Regions from separate parts of the Streptomyces sp. CA-142005 genome, predicted to be linked through region 2. Evidence: predicted binding sites of a transcription regulator. Region 2 holds the regulator's gene; each other region holds the start of a gene.
The links. The regulator HrcA, encoded in region 2, represses chaperone genes, less so after heat shock. The targets are predictions, from matches to a motif close to TTNGCACTCNGNNNNNCNGAGTGCNAA.
Positions count from the first base shown of each region.

Region 1: the regulator HrcA is predicted to act here: its motif matches at 1,590-1,616, upstream of groES (co-chaperone GroES).
Region 3: the regulator HrcA is predicted to act here: its motif matches at 2,279-2,305, upstream of groL (chaperonin GroEL).

Region 1 covers NZ_CP192078.1:5,936,082-5,940,447, reverse strand. Annotated here, with positions in the region: gene groL (chaperonin GroEL) at 1-1,015, opposite strand, end outside; gene groES (co-chaperone GroES) at 1,135-1,443, opposite strand; gene ACQPXS_RS27925 (polysaccharide deacetylase family protein) at 1,735-2,598, opposite strand; gene ACQPXS_RS27920 (polysaccharide deacetylase family protein) at 2,595-3,533, opposite strand; gene ACQPXS_RS27915 (class I SAM-dependent methyltransferase) at 3,625-4,366, shown strand, end outside.
Region 2 covers NZ_CP192078.1:3,714,442-3,718,807, reverse strand. Annotated here, with positions in the region: gene ACQPXS_RS17585 (Uma2 family endonuclease) at 1-289, shown strand, start outside; gene ACQPXS_RS17580 (DUF3097 domain-containing protein) at 267-1,136, opposite strand; gene ACQPXS_RS17575 (MBL fold metallo-hydrolase) at 1,171-1,893, opposite strand; gene hrcA (heat-inducible transcriptional repressor HrcA) at 2,065-3,081, shown strand; gene dnaJ (molecular chaperone DnaJ) at 3,082-4,218, shown strand.
Region 3 covers NZ_CP192078.1:4,797,821-4,802,186, forward strand. Annotated here, with positions in the region: gene ACQPXS_RS22470 (helix-turn-helix domain-containing protein) at 1-219, shown strand, start outside; gene ACQPXS_RS22475 (DUF397 domain-containing protein) at 203-415, shown strand; gene groL (chaperonin GroEL) at 493-2,115, opposite strand; gene ACQPXS_RS22485 (cold-shock protein) at 2,443-2,649, opposite strand; gene ACQPXS_RS22490 (MoaD/ThiS family protein) at 3,081-3,356, opposite strand; gene thrC (threonine synthase) at 3,353-4,366, opposite strand, start outside.

The sequences.
Region 1 (4,366 bases), 2.2 Mb from region 2:
ACTTGCCGGCGCCGTCGACGATCGTGGTGTCGTCCTTGGTGACCGTCACGCGGCGGGCGGAGCCCAGCACGTCCAGGCCGGCCTGGTCGAGCTTGAGGCCGACCTCCTCGGAGATGACGGTGGCGCCGGTGAGGATCGCCATGTCCTGCAGCATCGCCTTGCGGCGGTCGCCGAAGCCGGGGGCCTTCACCGCGACGGCGTTGAAGGTGCCGCGGATCTTGTTGACGACCAGGGTCGACAGGGCCTCGCCCTCGACGTCCTCGGCGATGATCAGCAGCGGCTTGGAGGCGCCGGCCTGGATGACCTTCTCCAGCAGCGGCAGCAGGTCCTGGATGGAGCTGATCTTGCCCTGGTTGATGAGGATGTACGGGTCGTCGAGGACGGCCTCCATGCGCTCCTGGTCCGTCACGAAGTACGGCGACAGGTAGCCCTTGTCGAAGGCCATGCCCTCGGTGAAGTCCAGCTCCAGACCGAAGGTGTTGGACTCCTCGACGGTGATGACGCCGTCCTTGCCGACCTTGTCCATCGCCTCGGCGATGAGCTCGCCGACCTGCTGGTCCTGGGCGGACAGCGCGGCCACGGCGGCGATGTCGGACTTCTCGTCGATCGGGCGGGCCGAAGCCAAGAGCTCCTCGGAGACGGCGGCGACGGCCGCGTCGATGCCCTTCTTCAGGGCGGCCGGGGAGGCGCCGGCGGCCACGTTCTTCAGGCCCTCGCGCACCAGCGCCTGGGCCAGCACGGTGGCGGTGGTGGTGCCGTCACCAGCGATGTCGTTGGTCTTGGTCGCCACCTCCTTCACCAGCTGCGCGCCGAGGTTCTCGTACGGGTCCTCGATCTCGACCTCGCGGGCGATCGTGACACCGTCGTTGGTGATGGTGGGGGCACCGAACTTCTTGTCGATGACGACGTTGCGGCCCTTGGGGCCGATCGTCACCTTCACCGTGTCGGCCAGCTTGTTGACGCCGCGCTCGAGGGCGCGACGGGCGTCCTCGTCGAACTTCAGGATCTTCGCCATGACAGCGGGAGCCCTCTCGGGATGTGGGTGGTAAGACAACTGCGCCCCGGGCGCCCGGCTTCGTTATCGGTCGCGGGGGCCAGGGGCGCAGCTCAGGAGCAAAAGAATGCTCGAGGTGATTACTTCTCGATGATCGCGAGCACGTCGCGAGCCGAGAGGACGAGGTACTCCTCGCCGTTGTACTTCACCTCGGTGCCGCCGTACTTGCTGTAGAGGACGACGTCGCCGACCTTGACGTCGAGCGGAAGGCGCTCGCCGTTCTCGAACCGGCCCGGGCCCACGGCGAGGACGGCGCCCTCCTGGGGCTTCTCCTTCGCGGTGTCCGGGATGACCAGGCCAGAGGCCGTGGTCTGCTCGGCGTCCAGCGGCTGGACCACGATGCGGTCCTCGAGCGGCTTGATGGCAACCTTGGAGCTGGCGGTCGTCACGATCCGACCTCCCCCTTCGGAGATCTCACGGGGTTAACTGTCTGAGGTGGCGACCAGGTGGATCCGTCGTCGCGGGTGCCGGACCTGCCCGTCGCTTTGTTGGCACTCTCCAGGGGTGAGTGCCAGAGCCGAGACTATGACCGCGATTAGCACTCGGTCAAGCGGAGTGCCAATGCCGTGCGGCGCGTCGGCCGAATGCGCGCGCCGGGTCACCGGTGGGCCGGTGTCGCCCGGGCCTTACGGCCCTCGTCCGCAAGCTCCCCAGAGGGGGCACCCCCGGACGGGCCGCGTTCACCGCAGGTAGTCCTCCAGCCGCCCCACCGTCAGCCCCCGCTGCTGCACCCACCGCAGCACCCGCACCGTGCGCTCCCGCAGGCTCGGGCCCGTCGTCTCGTCCGGGCCGACCAGGATGATGTCGCCGGGGCGGAGGTGGTGTTCGCCGTGGGTGTAGACGAGGTCGGTCGGGGTCATCGCGGCGCGCCAGAGGACGACCGTGGAGATGCCGCAGCGGGCCGCCGCGCGCAGGGTGGTGGTGTCGAACGAGGCGTACGGCGGGCGGAAGAGGCGGGGGTGGGCGCCCAGCCGGGAGCGGAGCCGGTCCTGCTGGCCGCAGATCTCGGCGCGCTGCCCGGCGTACGGCAGCCCGGCGAGCGCGCGGTGGTCGAGGGTGTGGTTCTGGATGCCCGCGCCGAGCCGGTGCAGGCGGGCGAAGTGGCCGTAGCCGGGGCCCGCGATGCTGTCGGTGAGGAACATGCTGACCGGCAGCCGGAGGTCGCGGACCATGTCGACGAAGCGGGGGTCCTGCTCGGCGCCGTCGTCGTAGGTGAGGAAGACGACCCGGTCGCGGGTGGGGACGTGGTCCACGATGCGGGGCAGGCCGCGGCCGCCGGCGTGCGGGGAGAGGGCGAGGGAGTCGGCGGGGTGCAGGGGCGGGCGGGCGAGGGGCTCGGTCAGGCCCCAGCGGCGGTAGGCCTGCTCGGAACCGGGTCCGTGCGGGTGGACCCCCTCGGCGGCCTTCCTGCCGAGGCGTTCGATGGGGTCGACGGACTGGGCGCAGCCGGTGAGAAGGAGGGCCGAGGCGAGGAGCGCGACGGAGTACCGGCCCGGGCGGCACCGCCCGGACCGCGCTCTCCGGTACCCCGCCCCAGCCCTCACAGGTAGTCCTCCAGGCGGGCGACGGCGTAGCCCTCGCGCGTGACCTTGTCCAGGAAGCGGCGCATGGCGTCGACCATCGTGCCGTTCCAGTCGGAGCGGCCGCGGAAGTGGGTGAGGACGATGTCGCCGCGGCGCATCTTCTGATCGTCCTCGCGGTACTCCCAGTGGTCGACGTAGACCTCCTCGTTCCAGATCGGCGCGTACGTGATGCCGCAGGACCTGGCGGCGCGCAGGGTGTCCTGGTCGTAGTTGCCGTAAGGAGGGCGGAAGACCGTCGGGCGCTTGCCGAACTGCTTCTCCATGATGTCCTGCATCGCGCAGATCTCGGTCTTCTGCTCCTCGTAGGACAGGCCCGGCAGGGAGGGGTGGTGCAGGGTGTGGTTGTCGAGGGTGTGGCCGTAGGACTGCATCGTCCGGAAGTAGCCGTAGTCGTCCTTGACCAGGTAGTTGCTGAGGAACGCGGTGTAGGGGATCTTCAGGTCCTCCATCATCCGCAGGAACCCCGGGTCCTTCTCCGAGCCGTCGTCGATGGTGAGGAAGACGATCTTCTGCCGGGTGGGGATCGTGGTGAAGACCGGCGGCAGGTCCCAGTCCCGCTGGTGGCTCACCTCGAAGCCGGCGCGCGCGGTGATCTCCGGTTTCCGCTCGGGCGGCGGGGGCGGTGCCAGCGGGACCTGCGCCAGTCCCCAGCGCCTGGCCGCGGCGGCCAGGCGGGCGTGTTCGGCGGCCTGGGGGCCCGGGGCCTGTGCGGGGCCGGGGTGGCGGGACGGGGAGCGGGTCGCATCGGGGCCGGCCTGGCTGGAGGGGGTGCGGGTCGTCTCGGTCCCGGCACAGCCGGACAGCACGGCGGAGCACGCCAGCGCGGCGGCTCCGCAACCGAGGACCAGACGTCCACCCCAGGCCCGATTTTTATCGTTTTGTACGACCGCTCGCATAATGTCGGATCTTTCCAGGCCAGAGCCCTGGTCCCGGGCCGACACCGCCGCCGGAAGGCACACGATCCACCGGCTGGCCCACAATGACCCGGTGAACGACCTCGCTCTCCTCCTCACCCCCGAAGGCCGCGCCCTCCTCGACGAGGTCCGCGACACCGCCCCGGCCGACGAACTCGCCGTCGCCACCCGGCTGCGCCGCGACCACCCCGCCGAGCTGGTGTCGGCCGCGCTCGGCCAGGCCCGGCTGCGGCAACGGGCGGCGGCGAAGTTCGGGGCGGCGGACGCGGGGCGGATGTTCTTCACGCCGAACGGGGTCGAGCAGTCGACGCGGGCCGGCGTCGCCGCCCACCGGGCCGAGCGGTTCAAGCACCTCGGCGTGGCCTCGGTCGCCGATCTGTGCTGCGGGATCGGCGGGGACGCGATCGCGTTCGCCCGGGCGGGGATCCGGGTGCTCGCCGTGGACCGGGATCCGGTGACCGCCGCCGTGGCGCGGGCGAACGCCGAGGCGCTGGGGCTCGGCGAGCTGGTCGAGGTGCGCGAGGCGGACGTCACCGAGGTGGACACGGGCGGTTACGACGCCGTGTTCGTGGACCCGGCACGGCGGGGCGGGCGCGGCAGGATCTTCGACCCCGAGGCCTACTCCCCGCCCCTGTCCTGGGCGATCGAGGCCGCCCGTAGGGCACCCCGCGCGGCGCTGAAGGTGGCGCCCGGCATTCCGCACGAGGCCGTGCCCGCCGACGCCGAGGCCGAATGGATCTCGGACGGCGGAGACGTCAAGGAGGCGGTGGTGTGGTTCGGCACCGAGCCGGGCCTGGTGCGCGCCACCCTGCTGC
Region 2 (4,366 bases):
GATCACCATGGTCGTGGAAGTCGTCTCCAAGACCAGTGTCGAACGGGACTACGGCGTCAAGCGTTCCATCTATGCCGCAGGCCAGGTGCCCGCCTACCTTGTCATCGATCCGATCATGGGTCAGTGCGTACTGTTGACGAACCCGGTGGGTAGGGGCGAGGCAGCCGACTATCGGCAGCAGTACATCGTCAAGTTCGGCGAGCCGCTGCCGGTGGACATTCTGGGTATCGAACTCGACACGAGCGAGTTCCGTACGTTCCCCAACGTCAGGCCCCACCGCTACCCGTGACGAAGTCGATCAGCTCCTCCACCCGCCCCAGCAGCTCCGGCTCCAGGTCCTTGTAGGACCCCACCCGCCGCAGGATCGCCTGCCACACCGCCCCGGTGTTCTCCGACGGCCAGCCCAGCGCCCGGCACACCCCCGTCTTCCAGTCCTGCCCCTTCGGCACCGTCGGCCACGCCTCGATCCCCAGGGCGGCCGGCTTCACCGCCTGCCAGATGTCGATGTACGGGTGGCCGACCACCAGCGCGTGCTCGCTGGTCACCGACTCGGCGATCCGCCACTCCTTCGTGCCCGGCACCAGGTGGTCCACCAGGACGCCAAGGCGTGCGTCCGGACCCGGTGCGAAGGAGGCGACGATCGACGGCAGGTCGTCCACGCCCTCCAGGTACTCCACGACCACGCCCTCGATGCGCAGGTCGTCGCCCCACACCTTCTCGACCAGCTCGGCGTCGTGCCGGCCCTCGACGTAGATACGGCCGGCGCGGGCCACGCGGGCGCGGGCGCCGGGGACGGCGACCGAGCCGGAGGCCGTGCGGCTGGGCCGTACCGGACCACCGGAAGGCCTCACCAGCGTCACCACGCGCCCCTCCAGCAGGAAGCCCCTCGGCTCCAGCGGGAACACCCGGTGCCTGCCGAAGCGGTCCTCCAGGGTCACCGTGCCCGCCTCGCAGCGGATCACCGCCCCGCAGAACCCGGTGCCGGGCTCCTCCACCACCAGGCCCGGCTCCGCCGGTACCTCCGGCACGGGCTTCGGCTTCTTCCACGGCGGGGTCAGGTCGGCGGAGTACAAACGAGGGCGCGGGCCCGAAGGGCCCTCGTTGGAAGGGCGGTGGCGGGAGACGGGTGGGCGCATTCGAGTGACGATAGGAGAAGCCGTACGGCCGCGCTCACGACACGCCGAAACGGGCCGCCAGCTCGTCGCGCTGCCGTCGCACGAACCCCGCGTCCACCACCGCTCCGTGACCGGGAACGTACAGCGCGTCCTCGCCCCCCAGAGACAGCAGCCGGTCCAGGGCGTCCGGCCAGCGGGACGGGACAGCGTCCGGGCCCGCCTGGGGCTCGCCGGACTCCTCGACCAGGTCGCCGCAGAACACCACCTCGGGATCTCCTGGAACCAGCACCGCCAGATCATGCGCGGTATGCCCCGGACCCACGTTCGCCAGCAGAACCTGCCGGCCGCCCCCGAGGTCCAGCGTCCACTCGCCGGAGACCGGATGGCCGGGCGGCACCAGCGCGTCCACAGCCTCGTCCGCGTCCGCCACCGCGAGTCCGTTTCTCACGGCGTCCATGCGCAGCTCGTCGCGTTCGCGGGCCAGCACCGCGTCGACGCCCACCGCCCCGTACAACTGCGCCCCCGCGAAGGCCGCCGCCCCGAAGACATGGTCGAAGTGGGGGTGGGTCAGCGCGAGATGGGTCACACGGCCCCCGGCCAGTTCCTCGGCCTGTGTCCGCAGCCGCGCGCCCTCGGCCAGGCTCGAGCCGGCGTCCACCATCAGCGCCGTACCCTCCCCGAGGACCAGCCCGACCGTGCAGTCCCAGCCGGGCAGCCGGCACCGCCCGACCCCCGGGGCCAGTCGTTCCCACCCCAGCTCTTCCCAAGTCACCGTCATACCGAGACGCTAGCCGCACGAGCCGCCGGGACCGCACCGACCTTGCCCCGGGTGTACCCGACAGCCGTACACTGGGCCCGGGAACGCTGGCACTCCCATGCGAAGAGTGCCAGGCGGACGAACCGCAGGGCCGACCGGGACCGAGGGACGACATGCTGGAGGTGCGCGCGAATGCTGAGTGAACGCAGGCTTCAGGTGCTGCGCGCCATCGTCCAGGACTACGTCGGCACCGAGGAGCCGGTCGGGTCGAAGGCCCTGACCGAGCGGCACAACCTCGGCGTGTCCCCGGCGACGGTCCGTAACGACATGGCGGCCCTGGAGGACGAGGGGTACATCGCCCAGCCGCACACCAGCGCCGGGCGGATCCCCACGGACAAGGGCTATCGGCTGTTCGTGGACAAGCTGGCGGGCGTCAAGCCGATGACCGGGCCCGAGCGGCGCGCCATCCAGAACTTCCTGGAGGGCGCCGTCGACCTCGACGACGTCGTGGCGCGCACGGTCCGGCTGCTCGCGCAGCTCACCCGGCAGGTCGCCGTCGTGCAGTACCCGTCCCTGACCCGGTCCACCGTGCGGCACGTGGAACTGCTCTCGCTCGCCCCCGCGCGCGTGATGCTCGTGCTGATCACGGACACCGGCCGGGTCGAGCAGCGGATGGTCGACTGCCCGGCGCCCTTCGGCGAGACCTCCCTCGCCGATCTGCGGGCGCGGCTGAACAGCAGGGTCGCGGGTCGCCGGTTCTCGGACGTGCCGACGCTGGTCGAGGATCTGCCGGAGGCCTTCGATCCCGAGGACCGCGGTACGGTCTCGACGGTGCTCTCCACTCTTCTGGAGACGCTGGTCGAGGAGAACGAGGAGCGGCTGATGATCGGCGGTACCGCCAATCTCACCCGCTTCGGGCATGACTTTCCCCTCACGATCCGGCCCGTCCTGGAGGCTCTGGAGGAGCAGGTCGTGCTCCTCAAGCTTCTGGGCGAGGCGAAGGATCCGGGCGTGACGGTGCGTATCGGGCACGAGAACGCCCACGAGGGACTCAACTCCACCTCCGTGGTGTCGGTCGGCTACGGTTCGGGCGGCGAGGCGGTTGCCAAGCTCGGCGTGGTCGGACCGACCCGCATGGACTATCCGGGAACGATGGGAGCGGTACGCGCAGTGGCACGGTACGTCGGACAGATCCTGGCGGAGTCGTAAGTGGCCACGGACTACTACGCCGTTCTCGGCGTGCGCCGCGACGCGTCGCAGGATGAGATCAAGAAGGCGTTCCGCCGGCTCGCGCGCGAGCTGCACCCGGACGTCAACCCGGACCCGAAGACCCAGGAGCGGTTCAAGGAGATCAACGCCGCTTACGAGGTGCTGTCGGACCCGCAGAAGAAGCAGGTCTACGACCTCGGCGGCGACCCGCTCTCGCAGGCGGGCGGCGCCGGCGCGGGCGGCTTCGGGGCCGGCGGCTTCGGCAACTTCTCCGACATCATGGACGCGTTCTTCGGTACGGCGTCGCAGCGCGGCCCGCGCTCGCGCACCCGGCGCGGCCAGGACGCGATGATCCGCATCGAGGTCGAGCTGGACGAGGCGGCCTTCGGGACCACCAAGGACATCCAGGTCGACACCGCGGTCGTCTGCAACACCTGCAACGGCGAGGGCGCGGCGCCCGGTACGACCGCCCAGACGTGTGACATGTGCCGTGGCCGCGGTGAGGTCTCGCAGGTCACCCGGTCCTTCCTCGGCCAGGTCATGACCTCGCGTCCCTGCCCGCAGTGCCAGGGCTTCGGGACCGTCGTACCGACCCCGTGCCCCGAGTGCGCCGGCGACGGCCGGGTCCGCTCCCGCCGCACCCTGACCGTGAAGATCCCGGCCGGTGTCGACAACGGCACGCGGATCCAGCTCGCCGGTGAGGGCGAGGTCGGTCCCGGCGGCGGTCCGGCCGGTGACCTGTACGTGGAGATCCACGAGCTGCCGCACCCGACCTTCCAGCGGCGCGGCGACGACCTGCACTGCACGGTCACCATCCCGATGACCGCGGCGGCGCTCGGCACCAAGGTGCCGCTGGAGACGCTGGACGGCATGGAGGAGGTCGACATCCGGCCCGGCACCCAGTCCGGCCAGTCGATCCCGCTGCACAACCGCGGCGTCACGCATCTGCGCGGCGGCGGCCGGGGTGACCTGATCGTGCACGTCGAGGTGCAGACCCCGACCAAGCTGGACCCCGAGCAGGAGCGCCTGCTGCGCGAGCTGGCCAAGCTGCGCGGCGAGGAGCGCCCGCAGGGACAGTTCCAGCCGGGTCAGCAGGGGTTGTTCTCGCGTCTGAAGGATGCGTTCAACGGGCGCTGACGTGCGCTGCGGCGTGGCCGGGGGTCCGGGGGTTGTCCCCCGGGCAGACACAGTCAGCCGGGTCAGCAGGGGTTGTTCTCGCGTCTGAAGGATGCGTTCAACGGGCGCTGAGCGCGCGTTTGAAGGATGCTTCAACGGGCGCTGAGCC
Region 3 (4,366 bases), 1.1 Mb from region 2:
GCGATGAAGGGCGCCCTCAAGCTGATGGACTTCGAGGACGCGCCCCCGCTGGTCTACTCAGAAGGGGTCGGCACCGGTCGGCTGGAGGACGATCCGGCCACCGTCGCCCAACTGAGGTTCACGTTTGATCTCCTCGTGGCCTCTGCACTCTCGCCGGGGAAGTCCCTAGCTCTGGTCGAGTCGTTGGCGCAGGATTACACCCATGAGGAACATCCCTGACCACGATCTGAGCGCGGCCATCTGGCACAAGTCGAGCTATAGCGGGGGAGGCGGCGACAACTGCCTGGAGGTCACCCACTCCTTCCCCACCGCCATCCCCGTCCGCGACTCCAAAACCCCCCGCGGCCCGAAGCTCGTGTTCCGGCCCACGGCCTGGTCCGCTTTCGTCGATCACCTCAAGCGGCCCCACAGCTGAGTACACGCCCGAGGGCGGCACCCCCAGCCGGAAGCTGGAAGTGCCGCCCTCGGAACGGACAGGTGATCCGGGGAGGATCAGAAGTCCATGTCACCGCCCGGCATGCCGCCGCCGGCCGGCGCGGCGGCCTTCTCCGGCTTGTCGGCGATGACGGCCTCGGTGGTCAGGAACAGCGCGGCGATGGAGGCGGCGTTCTGCAGGGCAGAGCGGGTCACCTTCGCCGGGTCGATGATGCCCTCGGCGACCAGGTCGACGTACTCGCCGGTCGCAGCGTTCAGGCCGTGGCCCGGGGTCAGGTTGCGCACCTTCTCCACCACGACACCGCCCTCGAGGCCGGCGTTGACGGCGATCTGCTTCAGCGGGGCCTCGAGCGCGATGCGGACGGCGTTGGCGCCGGTCGCCTCGTCACCCTCGAGCTCCAGCTTCTCGAAGACCTGGGAGGCCTGCAGCAGGGCCACGCCACCACCGGCGACGATGCCCTCCTCGACGGCCGCCTTGGCGTTGCGGACGGCGTCCTCGATGCGGTGCTTGCGCTCCTTGAGCTCCACCTCGGTGGCGGCGCCGGCCTTGATGACCGCGACACCGCCGGCGAGCTTCGCCAGGCGCTCCTGCAGCTTCTCGCGGTCGTAGTCCGAGTCGCTGTTCTCGATCTCGGCGCGGATCTGGTTGACGCGGCCGTTGACCTGCTCGGAGGAGCCGGCACCGTCGACGATGGTGGTCTCGTCCTTGGTGATGACGACCTTGCGGGCGCGGCCCAGGAGGTCCAGGGTCGCGTTCTCCAGCTTGAGGCCGACCTCCTCGGAGATGACCTCGCCGCCCGTGAGGATGGCGATGTCGCCGAGCATGGCCTTGCGGCGGTCACCGAAGCCCGGGGCCTTGACGGCGACGGACTTGAAGGTGCCGCGGATCTTGTTGACGACCAGGGTCGACAGGGCCTCGCCCTCGACGTCCTCGGCGATGATCAGCAGCGGCTTGCCCGACTGCATGACCTTCTCCAGGAGCGGGAGCAGGTCCTTGACGGAGCTGATCTTGGAGTTGGCGATGAGGATGTACGGGTCCTCGAGCGACGCCTCCATGCGCTCCATGTCGGTCGCGAAGTAGGCGGAGATGTAGCCCTTGTCGAAGCGCATGCCCTCGGTGAGCTCCAGCTCCAGACCGAAGGTGTTGCTCTCCTCGACGGTGATGACGCCTTCCTTGCCGACCTTGTCCATGGCCTCGGCGATCAGCTCGCCGATCTGGGTGTCGGCGGCGGAGATGGACGCGGTGGAGGCGATCTGCTCCTTGGTCTCGACGTCCTTCGCCTGCTCCAGCAGGGCGGCGGAGACGGCCTCGACGGCCTTCTCGATACCGCGCTTCAGGGCCATCGGGTTGGCACCCGCGGCGACGTTGCGCAGGCCTTCCTTGACGAGGGCCTGGGCGAGCACGGTCGCGGTGGTCGTACCGTCACCGGCGACGTCGTCCGTCTTCTTGGCGACTTCCTTGACCAGCTCGGCGCCGATCTTCTCGTACGGGTCCTCGAGCTCGATCTCCTTGGCGATGGAGACACCATCGTTGGTGATCGTGGGGGCGCCCCACTTCTTCTCGAGGACGACGTTGCGGCCCTTGGGGCCGAGCGTCACCTTCACGGCGTCCGCGAGCTGGTTCATGCCGCGCTCGAGGCCGCGCCGCGCCTCCTCGTCGAACGCGATGATCTTGGCCATGTGAAGTGGTCCCTCCAGGACTGGGGGTGATTCCTTCGGACCGCGCCCGCGCCCGCGACGGACGGCTCGCCGGCCTCGTGGTTCCTTGCCCCACCCGGCCTGCGGGCCTCACCGACCCGGTCCTTCACTGTCACTCTCACCTTCAGAGTGCTAACGCCAATGATTAGCACTCGGCATGGTCGAGTGCAAGCGCCTACGGGGTACGGCACCCCCGTCAGCCGCCCGCGAACACGGGCCACCCCGGGCATGACGAAGGGCTCGCACCCCGAGCGAGGTGCGAGCCCTTCGAAGATGAACGAAGAACGTCGCTGACAGTCGACGCGTGCTTCAGCTGGTCGCCAGCCGGACCATGTCCGCCTGCGGGCCCTTCTGGCCCTGCGAGATCTCGAAGTCGACCCGCTGCCCCTCTTCCAGGGTGCGGTAACCGTCCATCTGGATCGCGCTGTAGTGGACGAAAACATCCGCACCACCGTCGACCGCGATGAAGCCGTACCCCTTCTCCGCGTTGAACCACTTGACGGTGCCCTGAGCCATGCCTAACTCCCCTATTACTGGCCCTTGCACAGATCCACACTTCGCGGACCCGGGTCAGACCTCACCCCCCATCGGTCGGGGGCGTGCGCCGGAACGCGTCGACCGCGGCTGAATGTATCTGTCCAACTGCCGTCTGCAACAGGTCAATCGGACGAGAATTCTGGACGGGAACGGTCCGGAATGTGCGGAGAATTCGCCTGACTTCAGGGCAAGTCGGGCTCAGCAAACCGCCACAAAAGCCGCATATAACCCACGCACTTTGGCTACTTCTTGTCGGGCGTGCGGCATGAATACAGGGCCCCCGACCGGTGGTCCGAGGGCGCGTTCCCCAACTCTACCGCGCTTAATCACGCAGAATTGCCTCCTCCGCTTCTCTTACGGAGGAGGCAATTCGATGAACAGCGCGTAACCGAAGTTACCCAAGGTAACGATCAGCCGCCGGCGACGGCCGGAATGATGGACACACCGGCGCCGTCCGGGGTCGCCGTCTCCAGTCCCTGCTCGAAGCGGACGTCGTCGTCGTTGACGTAGACGTTGACGAACCGGCGCAGCTTGCCCTGGTCGTCCAGGACGCGCGCGGCGATGCCGGTGTGGTTCTTCTCCAGGTCGGCGATGACCTCGGCGAGGGTCGCGCCCTCGGCGGCGACCTCGGCCTGACCGCCGGTGTAGGTGCGCAGGATGGTGGGGATGCGAACGGTCACGCTCATGCGAGGCCAGCCTCTCGGAAGGAGTCCAGGGTCGGTCGGATGGTGGCGGTGAGGCCGGTCCCGGCAACCGCGTCCAGCGTCTTCAGGCCGTCGCCGGTGTTGAGGACCACCGTGGTCTTGGTCGGGTCCAGGACGCCGTCCTTGAGCAGCTTGCGGGTGACGCCGACGGTCACACCGCCCGCCGTCTCCGCGAAGATGCCCTCGGTGCGGGCCAGCAGCTTGATGGCGTCGACGACTTCCTCGTCCGTCACGTCCTCCACGGCACCGCCGGTGCGGCGCGCGATGTCCAGGACGTACGGCCCGTCGGCCGGGTTGCCGATGGCGAGGGACTTGGCGATGGTGTTCGGCTTCTGGGGCCGTACGACGTCGTGCCCGGCCTTGAAGGCGGTGGACACCGGCGAGCAGCCCTCGGCCTGCGCACCGAAGATCCGGTACGGCTTGTCCTCGACCAGACCGAGCTTGATCAGCTCCTGCAGACCCTTGTCGATCTTCGTCAGCTGGGAGCCGGAGGCGATCGGGACCACGATCTGGTCGGGCAGCCGCCAGCCGAGCTGCTCGCAGATCTCGTACGCGAGGGTCTTGGAGCCCTCCGCGTAGTACGGCCGCAGATTGACGTTGACGAAGCCCCAGCCCTCGCCGGCCGGGTCGCCGATCAGCTCGGAGCAGAAGCGGTTCACGTCGTCGTAGTTGCCCTCGATGCCGACCAGCTCGCCGCCGTAGACCGCGGCCATGACGACCTTGCCCTGCTCCAGGTCGTGCGGGATGAACACGCAGGAGCGGAAGCCGGCGCGGGCCGCGGCGGCGCCGACGGCACCGGCGAGGTTGCCGGTGGAGGAGCAGGACAGGGTGGTGAAGCCGAAGGCGCGGGCGGCCTCCAGGGCCTGGGCGACCACGCGGTCCTTGAAGGAGTGGGTCGGGTTGCCGGAGTCGTCCTTGACGAACAGGCCGCCGGTGACGCCCAGTTCGGCGGCGAGGTTGTCGGCCTTGACGAGCTTGGTCCAGCCCGGGTT